DNA from 2 places in the Bradyrhizobium sp. NBAIM01 genome. Region 1 is predicted to be linked to the other one. Evidence: riboswitches for the same ligand, from Rfam matches in the RefSeq annotation. Region 1 holds a riboswitch; the other holds the start of a gene.
The links. A riboswitch is a leader RNA that binds a small molecule or an ion and turns the genes downstream of it on or off. The one in region 1 is predicted to bind cobalamin.
Positions count from the first base shown of each region.

Region 1 (7,814 bases):
CAAAATCATCGTGCTCGTGCTCCTCCTCGCCGTCATGATGCGATGGCCGCGCGGCGAGATCATTCTCGGCGGCAGCGCCGAGGCCGAGAATGACGCGCGCATCGATCGCACCGTCGGTGACCGGCAGCATCGGCACGCGGCGCGGCATCTCGGCGGTGATCGCCGCTTTTGCGGCTTCGATTCCGGCTGCGCCCGCAAGATCGGCCTTGGTCAGCAGCACGATGTCGGCGCAGGCGATCTGGTCCTCGAACACTTCCGACAGCGGCGTTTCGTGATCGAGATTGTCGTCCGCCGCGCGCTGCGCTTCCACCGCAGCCGGATCCGGCGCGAAGCGGCCGGCGGCGACAGCCTCGGCATCGGCCAGCGCGATCACGCCGTCGACCGTGATGCGCGAGCGGATCTCCGGCCAGTCGAACGCCTTCAGCAGCGGCTTCGGCAGCGCCAGGCCCGAGGTCTCGATCAGGATGTGATCGGGCCGCACCGGCCGCGCCAGCAACCGCTCCATGGTCGGAATGAAATCGTCGGCGACGGTGCAGCAGATGCAGCCATTGGCGAGCTCGACGATGTTCTCCTCCGGGCAATTCGCATCGGCGCAGGACTTCAGGATCTCGCCGTCGACGCCCTCGCTGCCGAACTCGTTGACGAGCACCGCGAGCTTCTTGCCGCCGGCATTGCTGAGCAGATGCTGGATCAGCGTCGTCTTGCCGGAGCCCAGGAAACCCGTGACCACCGTAACCGGGACTTTTGCGAGCGAGTTCATTCAGCGGCCTCCGGCACGACGGTAACAGGGGGAATACGGGCAAGCGACTGCTTGCGGAAGATTTCGGGACGGCTGCGCCATGGCACGATGCCGTCGGGCGCCGCCGCGTAGGCCGCAGCACCTGCGACCACGTCCTGCGCATTCGCATCGGACAGGCGGCCATAGACATAGGACCAGCGGCCGGGCGCGCTGAGCGCGACCGAGCAGCCCTGGCTGCACGCCGACAGGCATTCGACGGGAACCACGCTGACGCCCTCGGGCACGCCGGCCTCGAGAATCGCGCCATGCAGGCGCTTGCCGGGCGTCGTCTCGCCCTCGCCAAGCGTCTGGCCGGCGCGGCAGGTGATGCAGACATGAAGTGTGACGGTCATCGCCTCTTCCAGATAACAGCGGGAGGCGATGAGGCGCACGGACCATTCTCCTGAAGGCCCGCTTCCCCGTCGCGGAACACCCCGTCCGCCGGTCCAAAACTCGTCCGCGCTGGCAGGTCTCCCGGCTTGCGGAGCAGGGTTTTGGCCCTTCGATCCCCGCCTTCCCGATCCCAAAAGGAATCAGTGGCTTCGGGCATCTCTCCGGTCACGGTCGCGGGGGCGGCTGCAGTTTGGACCCAAATCTTTGCGGATTCGGACCCTATCGCATTCCCTCTTCGCCTGTCATAGGACAGGAACCAACGCCAGGCCACCATTTGCCGGTGGCCGCCACTTGTCAAGCCGAAGGACCGGGACCGATGACGCCTGAACCGGAAACCCACACGACCGAGGAAACCGACGCCCGCCACGCCGCCAAAATGGCGAAGAAGAAGGCCGCTCGCGACAAGATCATGGCGACCAAGAGCGGCGAAAAGGGCCTGATCATCGTCCATACCGGCGCCGGCAAGGGCAAATCCTCCTCGGCTTTCGGCATGATCGTCCGCTGCGTCGCGCATGGCTTCCCTTGTGCGGTGGTGCAATTCATCAAGGGTGCCTGGGATACGGGCGAACGGCGCCTGCTCACCGACCATTTCGGCGAACTCTGTCAGTTCCATGCGATGGGCGAAGGCTTCACCTGGGAGACCCAAGACCGCACCCGCGACATCGCTGCCGCGCGCGCCGGCTGGGAGAAAGCCAAGGAGCTGATCCTCGACGAGCGGCTGCGCATGGTCGTGCTCGACGAGATCAACATCGCGCTGCGCTACGACTATCTCGACATCGCCGAAGTCGTCGAATTCCTGACGACGCAAAAGCCTGCGATGACGCATGTCGTGCTCACCGGTCGCAACGCCAAGGACGAGTTGGTCGAGATCGCCGATCTCGTCACCGAGATGACGCTCGTGAAGCATCCGTTCCGCTCCGGCATCAAGGCGCAGGCCGGCGTCGAGTTCTGAAGTCATCATGGCACGCGCGCTGATGATCCAGGGGGCCGGCTCGGACGTGGGCAAGTCGCTCATCGTCGCCGGCCTCGCGCGCGCCTTTACGCGCCGTGGTCTGCGCGTGCTGCCGTTCAAGCCGCAGAACATGTCGAACAACGCCGCGGTCACCGTCGATGGCGGTGAGATCGGCCGCGCCCAGGCGCTGCAGGCCCTCGCCGCCGGTGTCGAGCCGCACACCGACATGAACCCGGTGCTGCTCAAGCCCGAGACCGATGTCGGCGCGCAGGTCGTCGTCCACGGCAAGCGCATCGCGACCGCACGCGCGCGCGACTACGCGGCGATGAAGCCGTCGCTGATGGGCGCGGTGCTGGAGAGCTTTGAACGGCTGAAGGCGCGGGCCGATCTGGTGCTGGTCGAAGGCGCCGGCAGTCCGGCCGAGGTGAATTTGCGCAAGTCCGACATCGCCAATATGGGCTTTGCCCGCAAGGCGAATGTGCCGGTCGTGCTGGTCGGCGACATCGACCGTGGCGGTGTCATCGCCCAGCTGGTCGGCATCAGGACGGTGATCGACCCCGACGATGCCGCGATGATCTCTGGCTTCGTCATCAACAAGTTCCGCGGCGATCCCACGCTGTTCGACGACGGCTACAGGCTGATCGAGCAAAAGACTGCATGGCGCGGCCTCGGCGTGCTGCCCTGGTTCCCGCGTGCCGGCGAGCTGCCGGCCGAAGACGCGCTCGGCCTGCGCGATGCGCGCAAGCCGGGCCAATGCAAGATCGCCTGCCTGGCGCTATCGCGCATCGCCAATTTCGACGATCTCGATCCTCTCAAGCTCGAGCCGGGCGTCGATCTCGTGATGGTGCGCCCGGGCGAGGCGATCCCGGGCGACGTGCGCCTCGTCATCATCCCTGGCTCAAAATCCACCCGCGGCGACCTCGCCTTCCTGCGCGCGCAGGGCTGGGACATCGACCTGCTCGCGCACCACCGCCGCGGCGGCCACGTGCTCGGCCTCTGCGGCGGCTATCAGATGCTGGGGCGCAGCGTCGCAGACCCCGAAGGCATCGAGGGGCCTGCGGGCGACACGCCGGGCCTCGGGCTTCTCGATGTCGAGACGGTGATGAGCCCGCAGAAAACGCTGACACGTGTTGCGGCCGTGCATGCGGCGACGGATCAGCCGATCCAGGCTTACGAGATCCATATCGGCCACACCGACGGCCCGGATCGCGCCCGCCCCTTCGCCAAGCTGGACGGCGAGGCAGAAGGCGCGATCTCCAGGGACGGCCGTGTGCAGGGCAGCTATCTGCACGGCCTGTTCACGTCGGATGATTTCCGCAAGGCCTACCTCGCCAAACTCGACATTCCCGCAGGCGACGAGCCCTATCACGCCAGCGTCGAAAGCGCGCTCGAGGCGCTGGCCGATCACATCGAAAAGCATCTCGACGTCGAAGGCCTGCTCGCGCTAGCGCGCTAGGGCCTCGGCAAGGCGCGTCCATTCGGCTTCGCTGCCGGGGAGCCCGAGGCGCAGCCATGTCGGCTGTTGCGCGAACACGCGGGACCAGATGTGGCTGCGCGCGAGCCTCTCCTGCGCAGCCACCGCGTCGCCCGTTTCGTACAAGCGAAACAGCGGTGTGCCGCCGATGAGCCGCCAGCTTCGCGAATGCGCCATTGCATCGAGGCGAACACAGTCGCGCGCGAGCCGCGCCGACGTCGCCTCGGCCCAAGTCTGATCGCGCAAGGCACGACAGCCGATTTCGATCGCCGCGCCCGAAACAGGCCATGGACCCGACACGGCGGCAAGCTTGTCGATGTCGGCGGCATGACCGATGGCGAAGCCGAGCCGCAGGCCGGCCAACCCATAAAACTTTCCGAAGGAACGCAGGATCAACAGTCCTGGTCGATCCGCGTCCAGTGCAAGCGACAGCTGCGGATCGGGATCGGCAAAGCTCTCATCTACAACGAGACGGCCGACGCGCGGCAACAGCGCGAGCAGATCCTTGCGCGAATGGCACCGCCCGTCGGGATTGTTGGGATTAACGACGATGGCGAGGTCTGCACCCGCCAGCGCATCGAACTCCGTAATCTCGTGGACATCCAAGCCGGCGGCCGACAGGACGCCGGCGTATTCATTGTAGGTCGGCGCGAGGATGCGCGCCCGCCCCGGCGCCGCGAGTTGCGGCAGCAATTGAATGGCGGCCTGAGCACCGCCCATCGCAACGATCGGTGCGCTCGTGCGGTAGCCGTGCCGCGCCGCCTGATGCAATGCCTCGATCTCGGAGCGTGACGGCAGCGCGCTCCACGCGCGTGCGCTTACCTCGCCCACGGGATAGGGCACCCGGTTGATCCCGGTCGACAGATCGATCCAATCCTCTGCGCGTCCGCCGAAACGCCGCTGGGCCAGATCGAGATTTCCACCGTGCTCGCGCATGCCCCGTTGTTTCACGCGAAAGCCAGGATCGCAAGCACGCCGGCGACCAGCAGCATGGCGCGACGATAGACTGTCAGCGCCTCGGTGATATCGGCGGCGCGCGGATCGCGCGCACCCTCGTTCAGCCAGGGCTCGTTGGTCGCGTTGCCGTGATAGATGCGGGGGCCGCTGAGCCGCACGCCGAGTCCGCCCGCCATCGCCGCTTCCGGCCAGCCGGCATTGGGCGAGCGATGCCGGCGCGCATCGCGCGTCATGCACGCCAATGCCTCCGACCGTTGCGGTGCCAGCAGCACGAACAGAAATCCGGTCAGCCGCGCCGGGATGAAATTGGCGACATCGTCGATGCGCGCTGCCGCCCAGCCAAAGGCTTCGTGTCGTTCGCTGCGGTGGCCGATCATGGAGTCCAGCGTGTTGATCGCCTTGTAGGCGAGGATACCGGGCAAGCCCAACAGCGCGCCCCAGAACACCGGCGCGACGATGCCGTCGGAGGTGTTTTCGGCAAGACTCTCGATTGCCGCGCGCGCAATGCCGGCCTCATCGAGGCTTGCGGGATCGCGGCCGACGATGCGCGAGACCGCGTCGCGCGCCGCGGCAACGTCGCCGGCCAGCAAGGGCGTGGCGACGGCAGCCACATGATCATGCAGCGAGCGCAGCGCGACCAATGGCCAGGCCAGGATGCCAATCAGCACGATCTGGATCCAGCCCGAAGGAAGCAGTGATTGCAGCGCCCAGCCGAGCGCCGCGGAGAGCGCGATCACCGCAAGCGCGCCGGCGACGCCCGCGGCTCGGCGCAACGCCGGCGGATCGGACGCGCGATTCAAGGCGGTGTCGATGCCGGCAATCAGCCCGCCCAGCCAGGTGACGGGATGCCCGATCCGCGCGAACAGCCACGCCGGCCAGCCCAGAAGGGCATCCACCGCCATCGCCACCACCATCGCGCCCGCAAAGTCCACATCCAGCTCCTGTCCCGCCCCTGTTGCGCAAGACGGCGGCCTAGCGCAAGCCCCTCGCTGCCTGATTTCGGCTTTGTCTTTGGCCGCGTTTGATGATTAGTGCTGCGGCAGGAGACCTTTATGGCCATCATCTTGATCACCGGCGGGGCGCGATCGGGCAAGAGCACCCGGGCGGAGGCGCGCGCGCGCAGCTTTGCCGGCCAGCCCGTCTACGTCGCGACGGCCGAGGCGCTCGACGGCGAAATGCAGGAACGCATCGCAAGACATCGCGCGCGGCGCGGAGCCGATTGGATCGAGCGCGAGGTGCCGCTCGATCTCGTGCCCGCGCTGCTCTCGACCGAAGGTGGCGGCGCGAGGCTGGTGGACTGCCTGACGCTGTGGCTCTCCAACCTGATGCATGCGGCGCGCGATTGGGAGCGAGAGGTGAGAGAGCTCGCCGACACGCTGCCCCGCCTCAACAGCCCCGTCGTGCTCGTCACCAACGAGGTCGGCCTCGGCATCGTGCCCGACAACGCGCTGGCGCGCAGCTTCCGCGATGCCGCCGGAATCATGAACCAGATCATTGCCGGTGTCGCCGACGAGGTCGAGTTCGTCGTCGCCGGCCTGCCGTTGAAGCTGAAATGATCCCGCGCGCCGAGCACCTCAAGGACATCCTCGCCGATCTCAAGATGGCGACATCGTTCGTGACGATCCTGCCGGTGGCATCCTCGAAGCCTGCGGGCGACGGCGCCGTTGCGCGGGCAATGTGGGCGCTGCCGGTCGCGGGACTGCTGGTCGGCCTCGCCGGCGCCCTCACTTACAAGATCGCCATTCGCTTCGGACTGACGCCGAGCCTTGCCGCCCTCCTTGTGCTAGCCACGACCGCCCTCATCACCGGCGCGCTGCACGAGGACGGACTTGCCGACACCGCGGACGGCCTCGGCGGCGGCCGCACGCGCGAGCGCAAGCTCGAGATCATGCGCGACAGCCGGATCGGGACCTATGGCGTCTGCGCCCTGATCCTATCGTTCGGCCTGCGCTGGAGCGCGCTTGCGACGATCGCAAATCCATGGGCCGTCATGCTCGCGCTGTGCGCGGCGCACGTTGCTGCCCGTGCCGGCCTGCCGGCCTTCATGTCGCTAGTCCCGTCGGCGCGGCCTGATGGCCTCTCTGCCGGCGCCGGGGCGCCGCCCGGGCGCAGCGTGGCCATCGCCTTCGCGCTTGGAACGCTTGCGCTTGCCCTGACGTTGGGGCCGGGCAAGGCGCTGGTCGGCCTGATCCTGCTGTCACTGGCCGGCCTGCTGCTGGCGCGGCTTGCCATCCGCCAAATCGGGGGGCAGACCGGCGACATCCTCGGCGCGTTCGAGCAGACGGGCGAGATCCTGATCCTGCTGGTGGCGGCGTCCTTCCAAATGGGGCGATGACCTCATGGTCGAGTTCGACGATAGCTTCCGCCAGCACTTACGCGAGCTGTTCGTGTGGCGCCGCGACGTGCGCCGCTTCCGCAGCGATCCGCTGCCGGAGGGGGCGATCGATCGCCTGATCGAGACCGCCTGCCTCTCGCCTTCGGTCGGCCTCAGCCAGCCCTGGCGCTTCGTGATCGTCAATGATGCTGCAACGCGCCGCGCCGTGGTCGAAGATTTCAGGACGTGCAATGCCGACGCGCTGAGCTGCTACTCCGGCGACCGCGCCGCCCGCTATGCCACCTTGAAACTGTCCGGCCTCGAGCAGGCGCCCGGCCATCTTGCCGTGTTCGCCGACATGGGCAGCGACATCGGCCACGGCCTCGGCCGCGCGACCATGCCTGAAACGACGGAATATTCCGTGGTCGCCGCCATTACCGCGATGTGGCTCGCCGCCCGCGCCGAGGGCATCGGCCTCGGCTGGGTGTCGATACTGAACCCTGCGCGCATGCACGCTGTTCTCGACGTGCCTGACAGCTGGAAGTTCATCGCCTATCTCTGCATCGGCTATCCCGAGATCGAGTGCGACCGGCCCGAGCTGGAGCAGGCGAAATGGGAGCAACGGCGCAGCGCGGACGCGTTCACGCTGCGGCGCTAGGCCGCCGGGCACCAGATCGAAAGCCTGCGAACGAACATTCACATGCGCCTTTCGTCGATTGTGGGCACCCCGCTTTCGCGCTAAGCATCGAGCAAAGCAAGGCGATCGTGCAACGTAGTCCATGACGGGGCGATCTTTCGTTTCCTCGGCGGTCAATCGCCGCGGCTTCATTCGCCTCGCGACTGCATCGGTCGCGGGATGGATCGCGCTCGGCGCAACGCCGGATCGTATGCGGATCGTCGCCTCGCTCACCGCATTGCCGCTCGACGACGAGCTGACCAGACGCGG
Region 1 covers NZ_JADYVU010000008.1:109,550-117,363, forward strand. Annotated here, with positions in the region: gene cobW (cobalamin biosynthesis protein CobW) at 1-760, opposite strand, end outside; gene I6F31_RS24610 (DUF1636 domain-containing protein) at 757-1,131, opposite strand; cobalamin riboswitch at 1,225-1,447, opposite strand; gene cobO (cob(I)yrinic acid a,c-diamide adenosyltransferase) at 1,488-2,123, shown strand; gene I6F31_RS24620 (cobyric acid synthase) at 2,131-3,579, shown strand; gene cobD (threonine-phosphate decarboxylase CobD) at 3,568-4,533, opposite strand; gene cbiB (adenosylcobinamide-phosphate synthase CbiB) at 4,545-5,486, opposite strand; gene cobU (bifunctional adenosylcobinamide kinase/adenosylcobinamide-phosphate guanylyltransferase) at 5,607-6,110, shown strand; gene cobS (adenosylcobinamide-GDP ribazoletransferase) at 6,107-6,889, shown strand; gene bluB (5,6-dimethylbenzimidazole synthase) at 6,894-7,526, shown strand; gene I6F31_RS24650 (ABC transporter substrate-binding protein) at 7,648-7,814, shown strand, end outside.

Region 2 (7,814 bases), on a different contig from region 1:
GGAGCTTGCGTTGGCGTTCGGCCTTGCTGTGCAGGCCTGCCGCAGCGCAGCAGCGTTGGCCGAGTGATCCGGGCGCACACCGATTTGTAGACCCGCTGACCCAGCCATTTGGCGCATCGCTGAAGGCACGTCTGGCTCGCTGCAGGTACTAAGTCCCGCCTGCTTCGTTCAATCGGGCTCGTTTTTGAACGCCGCGCCCGATGCATCCCCATCCCGCCTCACCCGTCATCCAGCTCGTTCAAGGCATCATCCATATCCGACTGGGAGTCGCTTATAACTTGCGTGGCGACGGAAACGAGAGCCTTCTCGAAAGCTCGCTGCAACAACGCTGCAGGCGAACGGTCGCCGTTGGTCGCTCCCGTGTCGGGGTCTGCGCCAGGCTCTGGCCTTGTTGCTGCGATATCGGCTGCGCCTGCGTCCATGTCGTAATACCCAGATAGCGGCGTCGCCGCGAGATGACCTGCTTTCTGATAGCAGGGGCAGCTTGCGAGAAGCTGACGAAGATCGCGTCTCGTGCGCGATGATTTCTACGTCACTCATGGCGACTTGCTTCGTGGACTTTCGATGTGCAAAGGGCTGTGCTCGCGACACGGAAAGTGGATCGACTGGCATCTGCCAGCGAACAGACCGGTTGTGTGCGCAAGCCTTTGGTGAGAAAATAAGAAGTTCCGGCTCGGCGAGATTATGTTGCATCATAAAAGTCACCACGATCGCCGCGGTGCAGCAAGCGATCGATGGACAAATCTCCGAAGCCAACTGTCATGGCAGATGCAGGAGATGTGACGCAAAACAGACCTTGAGCTTGCGGTTTTCTTCGCGGTCCTGAATGTCAAGGACTTAGATTGCGTGGAGCGGCGCGGCAGAGAGTCTTGATCCTTTCTAATCCTCCAAGCACGAGTCTCCCCGCGCGTACGCAAGCGCATCACGATCATGGGGCTACGAAAGCCTGCGCGCTCAGTTCGTAATGATCGCAATCGCTGCAGTTCGGAGTTCAATAGGCTTTCTACCTCACACAAAGTGCCAAGACTCTGATGATGACCAACTTTTGGAGCCACTTTATCTGCTCGTGCCCTGTAATAAGACGGCTCGCCCTCTGTCTTACGATGCGAGCCAGAAAAGGCGCGATGGGGGCGCACCTCGCCAAATTTCTGCGATAGGTCGTCAGTACTTGGAAGTAGCAGCCATCGACCGGGTTACAAAATAGGATGGGAGACATTTGGGTGCGAACAGAGTTTTCGTGGATCAATCGGCCCGATCTTCGATGACATTTATGCTTTGGATGATCCATGGCCATACTTCTCGTCCTGGGCGACTTGGATTATACGATCCGTGGTGAGCCGCTCGTTCGACAAATTCTGGCAACGAAAGCTTCCGCACCCTCTCAAGCCCGATGTTCATACGACATCAACGCAGCAGTGCATCGCTCTCCACTGACCTTCTCGGGGGCCTGCGTCATCTACGTTCGGCGCGAAATGAGGGCTATCAGTTCTGAGACACTGGTGCGCCCCGATCGCAATTGTTATGCGGCTTGGCCTAATGTCGGCTTGGCGCGGTTTATCGGCTTAGAGTTGTCGGCGCCGGCGATTAGCTATGCAGCAAACGTTGGCCTCCTAGGCGACGGCATTGTCGTGAAAAGGACGCACTATCGACAGACAGCGCGCGCATGCCCAGCTTCGCGGCTATTATCATGTCGACGAGTTGCATCGACCATACTACGGAGAAGACTTCAGAAAAAATCTCGATGCGACAGAGAGATGTCCATGGATCATCTCCTTTGTGCTTCGAATGTTTCCATTTAGGTCTTTGGCCTCGACGTTTCCCGAACCGTGGCCTTGTGACGGAACGTCGCGACATTTATCCAGCGCCGCTTTCCGATGCGGAGGAGTTTGAAAGCTGTCTGGCCAGCTTGGCGGCTCTTGGTCTTGATGCGACCGGCCTTGAATCAGAAGGGCTGTTTCACGCGGATCTGATTTTGTCTCGCCTGAGGCCGATGCGCGCGCCACTCCTCTGGAAACATTGTCACCTTCGCCAGCGGCAGGGGCGGACGATAGGCCCCCCGTTAGCTTCATCTTGAAGGCGCCGATGGCTTGCAGGTCGCGCTAGAGCCGTGACAGGTCAGAAGCCGCTGCGGTGCGCCCAGCCTCGATCTGGGCTGGGATCAACAGGTCGAGAACGAAGCCATTCTGGCCAACAGAGCGGCCGCAGCCGATGATATTTTGTAGGATAAGGACTTCGTCCAGATGCCATTTATCTATCGCGGCGAGCGAGAGGCGCTCGTGGGTGCAAAAGTCCTTTCCCCATTGCCGCTAGTGTTCATACCTCAATCAATGATCGGCCGATCTTTGGACTCGACCATGCGCAAGACAAAGTACAAAACTAGGAATATAGCAACGCGGGACCGATCACTTTGAGCTGGGGCTATGGCACGAGCGAAACGTGCTGGTGTTCTAGTTCTCGGCCGCTCCATTCGTTAGCTCGACGGTGTCCTTTTGCCTGATGGAGCTTGATTTCCCGCAACAGAAGGCTTGACGAATCTCGGCGGGTGCCGCCTAGATGTGGGTCTGTCACGGTCTTCTGTCCTTTATTTTGTGGACCGAAGCTAAGAGGGAACCCGGTGCGCCGAACGGCTACTCCGGGGCTGCCCCCGCAACTGTGAGCGGCGAGCGGCTGTCATCATGGTCACTGGCGCGACAACGGCGCCGGGAAGGCCGGCAGCCGCAGCGACCCGCGAGCCAGGAGACCTGCCGCGACAGAAGAAACGTCCTCGGGCGGGGTGCCCCGTTGGGTCGCTTGCAGTCGGGACATTTGCCTGGTCTCCTCGCAAGTCGTCCGCGGGCCCCAGCTCCAAACATCGCGGGGTTGCCGATGTCGCCGTCTTACGATTTCGATCAGCAGGGTCATCTCATTGCACTGTCCAGCGTGAGCCGGCGGCGAGCGCAGGCAAAGTCTGCCGCGCCTCAGCTGTCTGTTGCTCCGCCTCCGTCGCTGTCTCCGTTGCCGCGGCCTCTCGCACCGTCTCCAAAGCCGTCCGAGCTCACGCTTGATCGGTCGCGCGACTACCTGCTGACGTCCTTCGGCAAGCTGACGCTGAATGACCGTTATCTGCTCGCCGGCGAAGGTTTCCAGGACATGTTTGCGCGGGTGTCGTGCGCCTTCGCGGACGATGTTGCGCACGCCCAACGTCTTTATGATGCAATGTCCCGGCTGTGGTTCATGCCGGCCACGCCGGTGCTTTCCAATGGCGGCACCACGCGGGGGCTTCCTATCTCGTGCTTCCTTAACTCGGTCTCGGACTCGCTCGAAGGCATCGTCGGCACATGGAACGAGAACGTCTGGCTCGCCTCCAACGGCGGCGGTATCGGGACTTACTGGGGGAATGTGCGCTCAATAGGCGAGAAGGTGAAGGGCGGTGTGACCTCAGGCATCATCCCGTTTATCCACGTCATGGACGGCCTGACGCTGGCGATCAGCCAAGGTTCCCTACGGCGCGGCTCCGCGGCCGCCTATCTTGATATCCACCATCCGGAGATAGAGGAGTTCCTCGAGATCCGGAAAGCGTCCGGCGACTTCAACCGCAAGAGCCTCAATCTGCATCACGGCATCAACGTTACCGACGAGTTCATGCATGCCGTGCGCGCCGGAACCGCCTTCGCGCTTCGCAGTCCAAAGACCAACGAAATCGTTCGCGAGATTGACGCCCGCCAGCTGTGGCAACGCATTCTTGAGAACCGGCTGCAGACCGGCGAACCGTATCTCTTGTTCATCGACACGGTGAACCGCGCGCTTCCCAAGCATCAGCGCGAGCTCGGCCTTAGAGTCTCTACATCGAACTTGTGCAGCGAGATTGCCCTCCCGACCGGCCTCGATCACCGCGGCAAGGAGCGCACCGCCGTGTGCTGCCTCTCATCAGTCAATCTCGAGGCGTGGGACCAGTGGAATGAGGAGGCAGGCTTCATCGAGGACATCATGCGCTTCCTGGACAATGTGCTCACTCACTTCATCACGGTGGCGCCGGATGGCATGAAGCGTGCCCGCTATGCCGCCCTGCGTGAGCGCTCGGTTGGCCTCGGCGTCATGGGGTTCCATTCGTTCCTTCAGGCCAAGGGCATCCCAATGGAGAGTGTCCTGGCGAAATCGTTCAATCTGAACATGTTCCGAAAAATCCGTCGCGATGCCGACGCAGCATCTGTGGCGCTCGCGCGCGAGCGCGGCTCTTGCCCGGATGCCTTGGAACGCGGCGTGATGGCGCGCTTCAGCCATAAGATGGCAATCGCGCCGACCGCCTCGATCAGCATCATCTGCGGCGGCACCAGCGCCTGCGTCGAGCCGATCCCGGCGAACATCTACACTCATAAGACATTGTCGGGCGCCATCTCGGTGCGTAATCCCCATCTAACCAAGGTGCTCACGGCCAAGAGCGCCGACACCTCGGCGATCTGGCAGTCGATCATAGCGCACGAGGGATCGGTCGCCCATCTCGACATCTTGTCGGAGCAAGAGAAGGCGATCTTTCGTACCGCTTTCGAGATCGATCAGCGCTGGATCGTCGAGCTTGCCGCCGATCGGGCCCCGTTCATCTGCCAGAGCCAGTCGATTAACCTCTATCTGGCGGCCGATGTGGATAAGTGGGACCTCCACATGCTGCACTGGACGGCATGGGAGCGCGGATTGAAAAGTCTCTACTACTGCCGCTCCAAATCGATCTCGCGCGCAGCGTTCGCCGGCAACGTCAGCGCCGGCGACAATTCGGCACAGCTGCAGCACACCGACTATGAGGAGTGCCTTGCATGTCAGTGATCGATCTGTCGTCAGTCGATCCACGCTCGCTGATCGGCAAGGGCCGGGTCGGCCTCCTCGAATCGACAGGCACCTATGACGTCGATCGCTACGCCTGGGCTTACGACTTCTGGAAGCGGCAGCAGCAGACCCATTGGATGGGCGAGGAGGTTCCGCTCGGCGCCGACCTCAAGGACTGGGCGTCGGACCGTGTCACCGCCAACGAGCGTGCGCTGCTCACCCAAATATTCCGTTTCTTCACCCAGTCGGACATCGAGGTCGGCGACAATTATCTCAAGCGCTACATCCCGATCTTTCAACCGCTCACCGTACAGATGATGATGGCGGCGTTCACAAACATGGAGACCGTCCACATTGACGCTTATGCGCTGCTGCTCAAGACGCTCGGCATGCCCAAGACCGAGTTCGAGGCATTCCGCGACTATGCGCAGATGCGCGCCAAAGCGGACTACATGCACGAGTTCGGAGTCCAGACCGTGGCCGACGTCGCTCGTACCCTTGCGATGTTCGGTGCCTTCACAGAAGGCATGGCCTTGTTCGCAAGCTTCGCCATGCTGCTCAATTTTCCGCGCTACAACAAGATGAATGGCATGGGACAGATCGTAAGCTGGTCAGTGCGCGATGAGAGTCTCCACTGCCAGGGAATTATCAAGCTATTTCATGAATGGCACCGCGAAACCGGCGCGGTGACGCGCTCCGTCCGTAACGACATCATCGACGTCGCCAAGACCATGGTGAAGCTGGAGGAGAACTTCGTTGATGTGGCCTTTGGCCTCGGCGAAATCGAGGGCATGAAAGCTGAGCAGATCCACGCTTATGTCCGCTATGTCGCGGATTGGCGACTGACCCAGCTCGGAATTACCCCGGCCTTCGGCTTTTTCGAGGCCAGAGAGAGCGGTTTTATCCAGCTCAGGCCGCATCCCTTGCCATGGCTGGTCGAGATCCTGAATGGGGTCGAGCACGCCAATTTCTTCGAACAGCGCGCTACGGAGTACTCTAAGGCGGCAAGCCGCGGCAGCTGGGATGGCGAAGAGGGGGTGTGGGCGGCTTTTGGCCGTATGTGGGACGACCGCAACAGCGCTTTGCTGAGGCGCGATCCTGGTAAAGCTCATACACTTTAGCAGAAGTGCGCTGATGCTTGCGGAGCAAAGCCAACCATCTACCCTACCGAAGGTATGATAGCTCACTCCTATCTCAGAACGCGCTCTCAGCTTCGTCGTCGAGGACATGAACGTCTCACGGTCTTCTAAAATCCCAGCGAGACCGCCGGAGGGCGCGCTAGACCGATTTGTTGTCATCACCGCAAGCGCGTCGTGTTTCCAGCGCGTCCATTTGGATCAATGTCGTACTTTGCGCTTTATCGGCTTACAATTATGAAATGCCCATCAAAGAGGAGCGTTTCCGCGCAAGAGCCGCGCGCCCGATCGCCCTCAATAGGTGCTCGTGCCATCTCGCCCTGTCGGCCCTCGAAGATGACCTGCCGTGGCTCGGCTACAGCCGCTAGTGGATGGGAGGATCTTCCGGGTCCGCAGGTCGGTCTTCCTCCGCATCTTCGGGCCAAAGGGTTGGGTCTAGCGAAGGTGTGAGACGAATGAAGCCCTCTTCTCTCCATTCGGCTGTGTGAGGCACCCCCAGCATTGTGAAAACCTGCGTTGGGTGGTGCTTGCTCGGCTTCACTCCGCTGCGCTCCAGCATGTCCATTTGAGCGTCTGTGGCTGTTTGACCAGCGAACAGCCAGCAATCCTTGGCGAGATGTCCGTTCAACATACGGAACCCGGAAAGTTCTGGCGGTGCAGCTTCGGAAGGCACAGCTTGAGGTGGTCCCGCTTGCGATTGTGGGGCGTGAGAGGGGCCGGCGTGCCAGAGCTCAGCCCGCAAAGGGGCGACGCACCATGGTGCGGCGTGCGATGGCTCCGCCGCCGGTGCCGCGACGTGCGGTTGCTCGGAATGGGACGGGCCGACATCCACATTCTGCCATATCAGATCTTGATCGAAACCAGGATGTTCCTCGATGGCCTGAGCGATGGTTTGCCGCGAGAGATGTTGCGGGAGGTTCTCCGGCTCTGGCTCGGCATCGGCCGCAGGGGACGTATACAGATCATCCTGCCAACCCAAGTCTGGTAAATAGTGGTGCGCTGCATCCAGGTATGGCGAAGAGGGGTGCCCAGCATCCAAATATGAAGAATAGGGATGGCCCGCGTCCAGATATGGCGAATAAGCCTCGCCCTGCAGCACTGGAGGAGGGGCTCCCTCTGGCGGAGCACTAGCCTGTGTGTTGCTAAGCTGCCGCTCAAAGCCGGTGGTGTCCGTCGTCGTTCGCGGTGAGTCGGGCTCTGGGCTCGAAGTGGCCGAGCCGACTGCATTGAAATCCACCTCATTCTCCTTTCAAGTGATGGAGCACTTCGAGCTATGCAAAGGCACCGTGCCAGCTCCGAAGCACGTGTTCGGAGGCTCGCATTGGATCTCTAAGTCGTCGCACTACCTTCAAAGATGGCGCTAACCACCACTCGATCGAGCATCCCGTGCCTGATGCCATACATCCGCGGCTCTCTCCATGAGCTGACCGTCTAGACATCACCCTCATTCTGGGCACCTTAGCTTTCGAGAAGCTGACGATCAGATGGATTGAAGCCAATGCGGGTTCGCCCGAATCGGCGGAGACACATCATCAAGCCTCATTTCCGGCCTCGACCGGCTTCGCGCACGTCGCCGTCCTGGTACGGTGTGTCGGATGAATAATGACCCTCGGGTCGTCCGTCTCGAATGACCGTGCTTGAGGAGCCGCGAAACAACATCAAAACCGAGTCGCGTTGTGGCCTTTCGGCCGCGACGTGATCCCGCCGGGCCTGCGCCTCCGCCACAAGGCCCTTGAGGGTCTGGTCCACCAATGCAACAAAGCGCGGTGGGCCAGAAGCCAGGACGAGGCCCTCTCCCGGAGCCGGTTTCACGATATAGCGCTCGTCGGAGATGTTGAGCGCATCGAGCGCAGTCTTGAACGCATCGAAACTGAGCGGGTT
Region 2 covers NZ_JADYVU010000025.1:41,120-48,933, reverse strand. Annotated here, with positions in the region: partial or broken gene I6F31_RS35510 (class I SAM-dependent methyltransferase) at 1,206-2,051, shown strand; cobalamin riboswitch at 2,551-2,764, shown strand; gene I6F31_RS35505 (ribonucleoside-diphosphate reductase subunit alpha) at 2,866-4,797, shown strand; gene I6F31_RS35500 (ribonucleotide-diphosphate reductase subunit beta) at 4,788-5,918, shown strand; gene I6F31_RS35495 (secretin N-terminal domain-containing protein) at 7,473-7,814, opposite strand, start outside.
Region 2: another riboswitch for cobalamin. It lies ahead of I6F31_RS35505 (ribonucleoside-diphosphate reductase subunit alpha); the one in region 1 lies ahead of I6F31_RS24610 (DUF1636 domain-containing protein).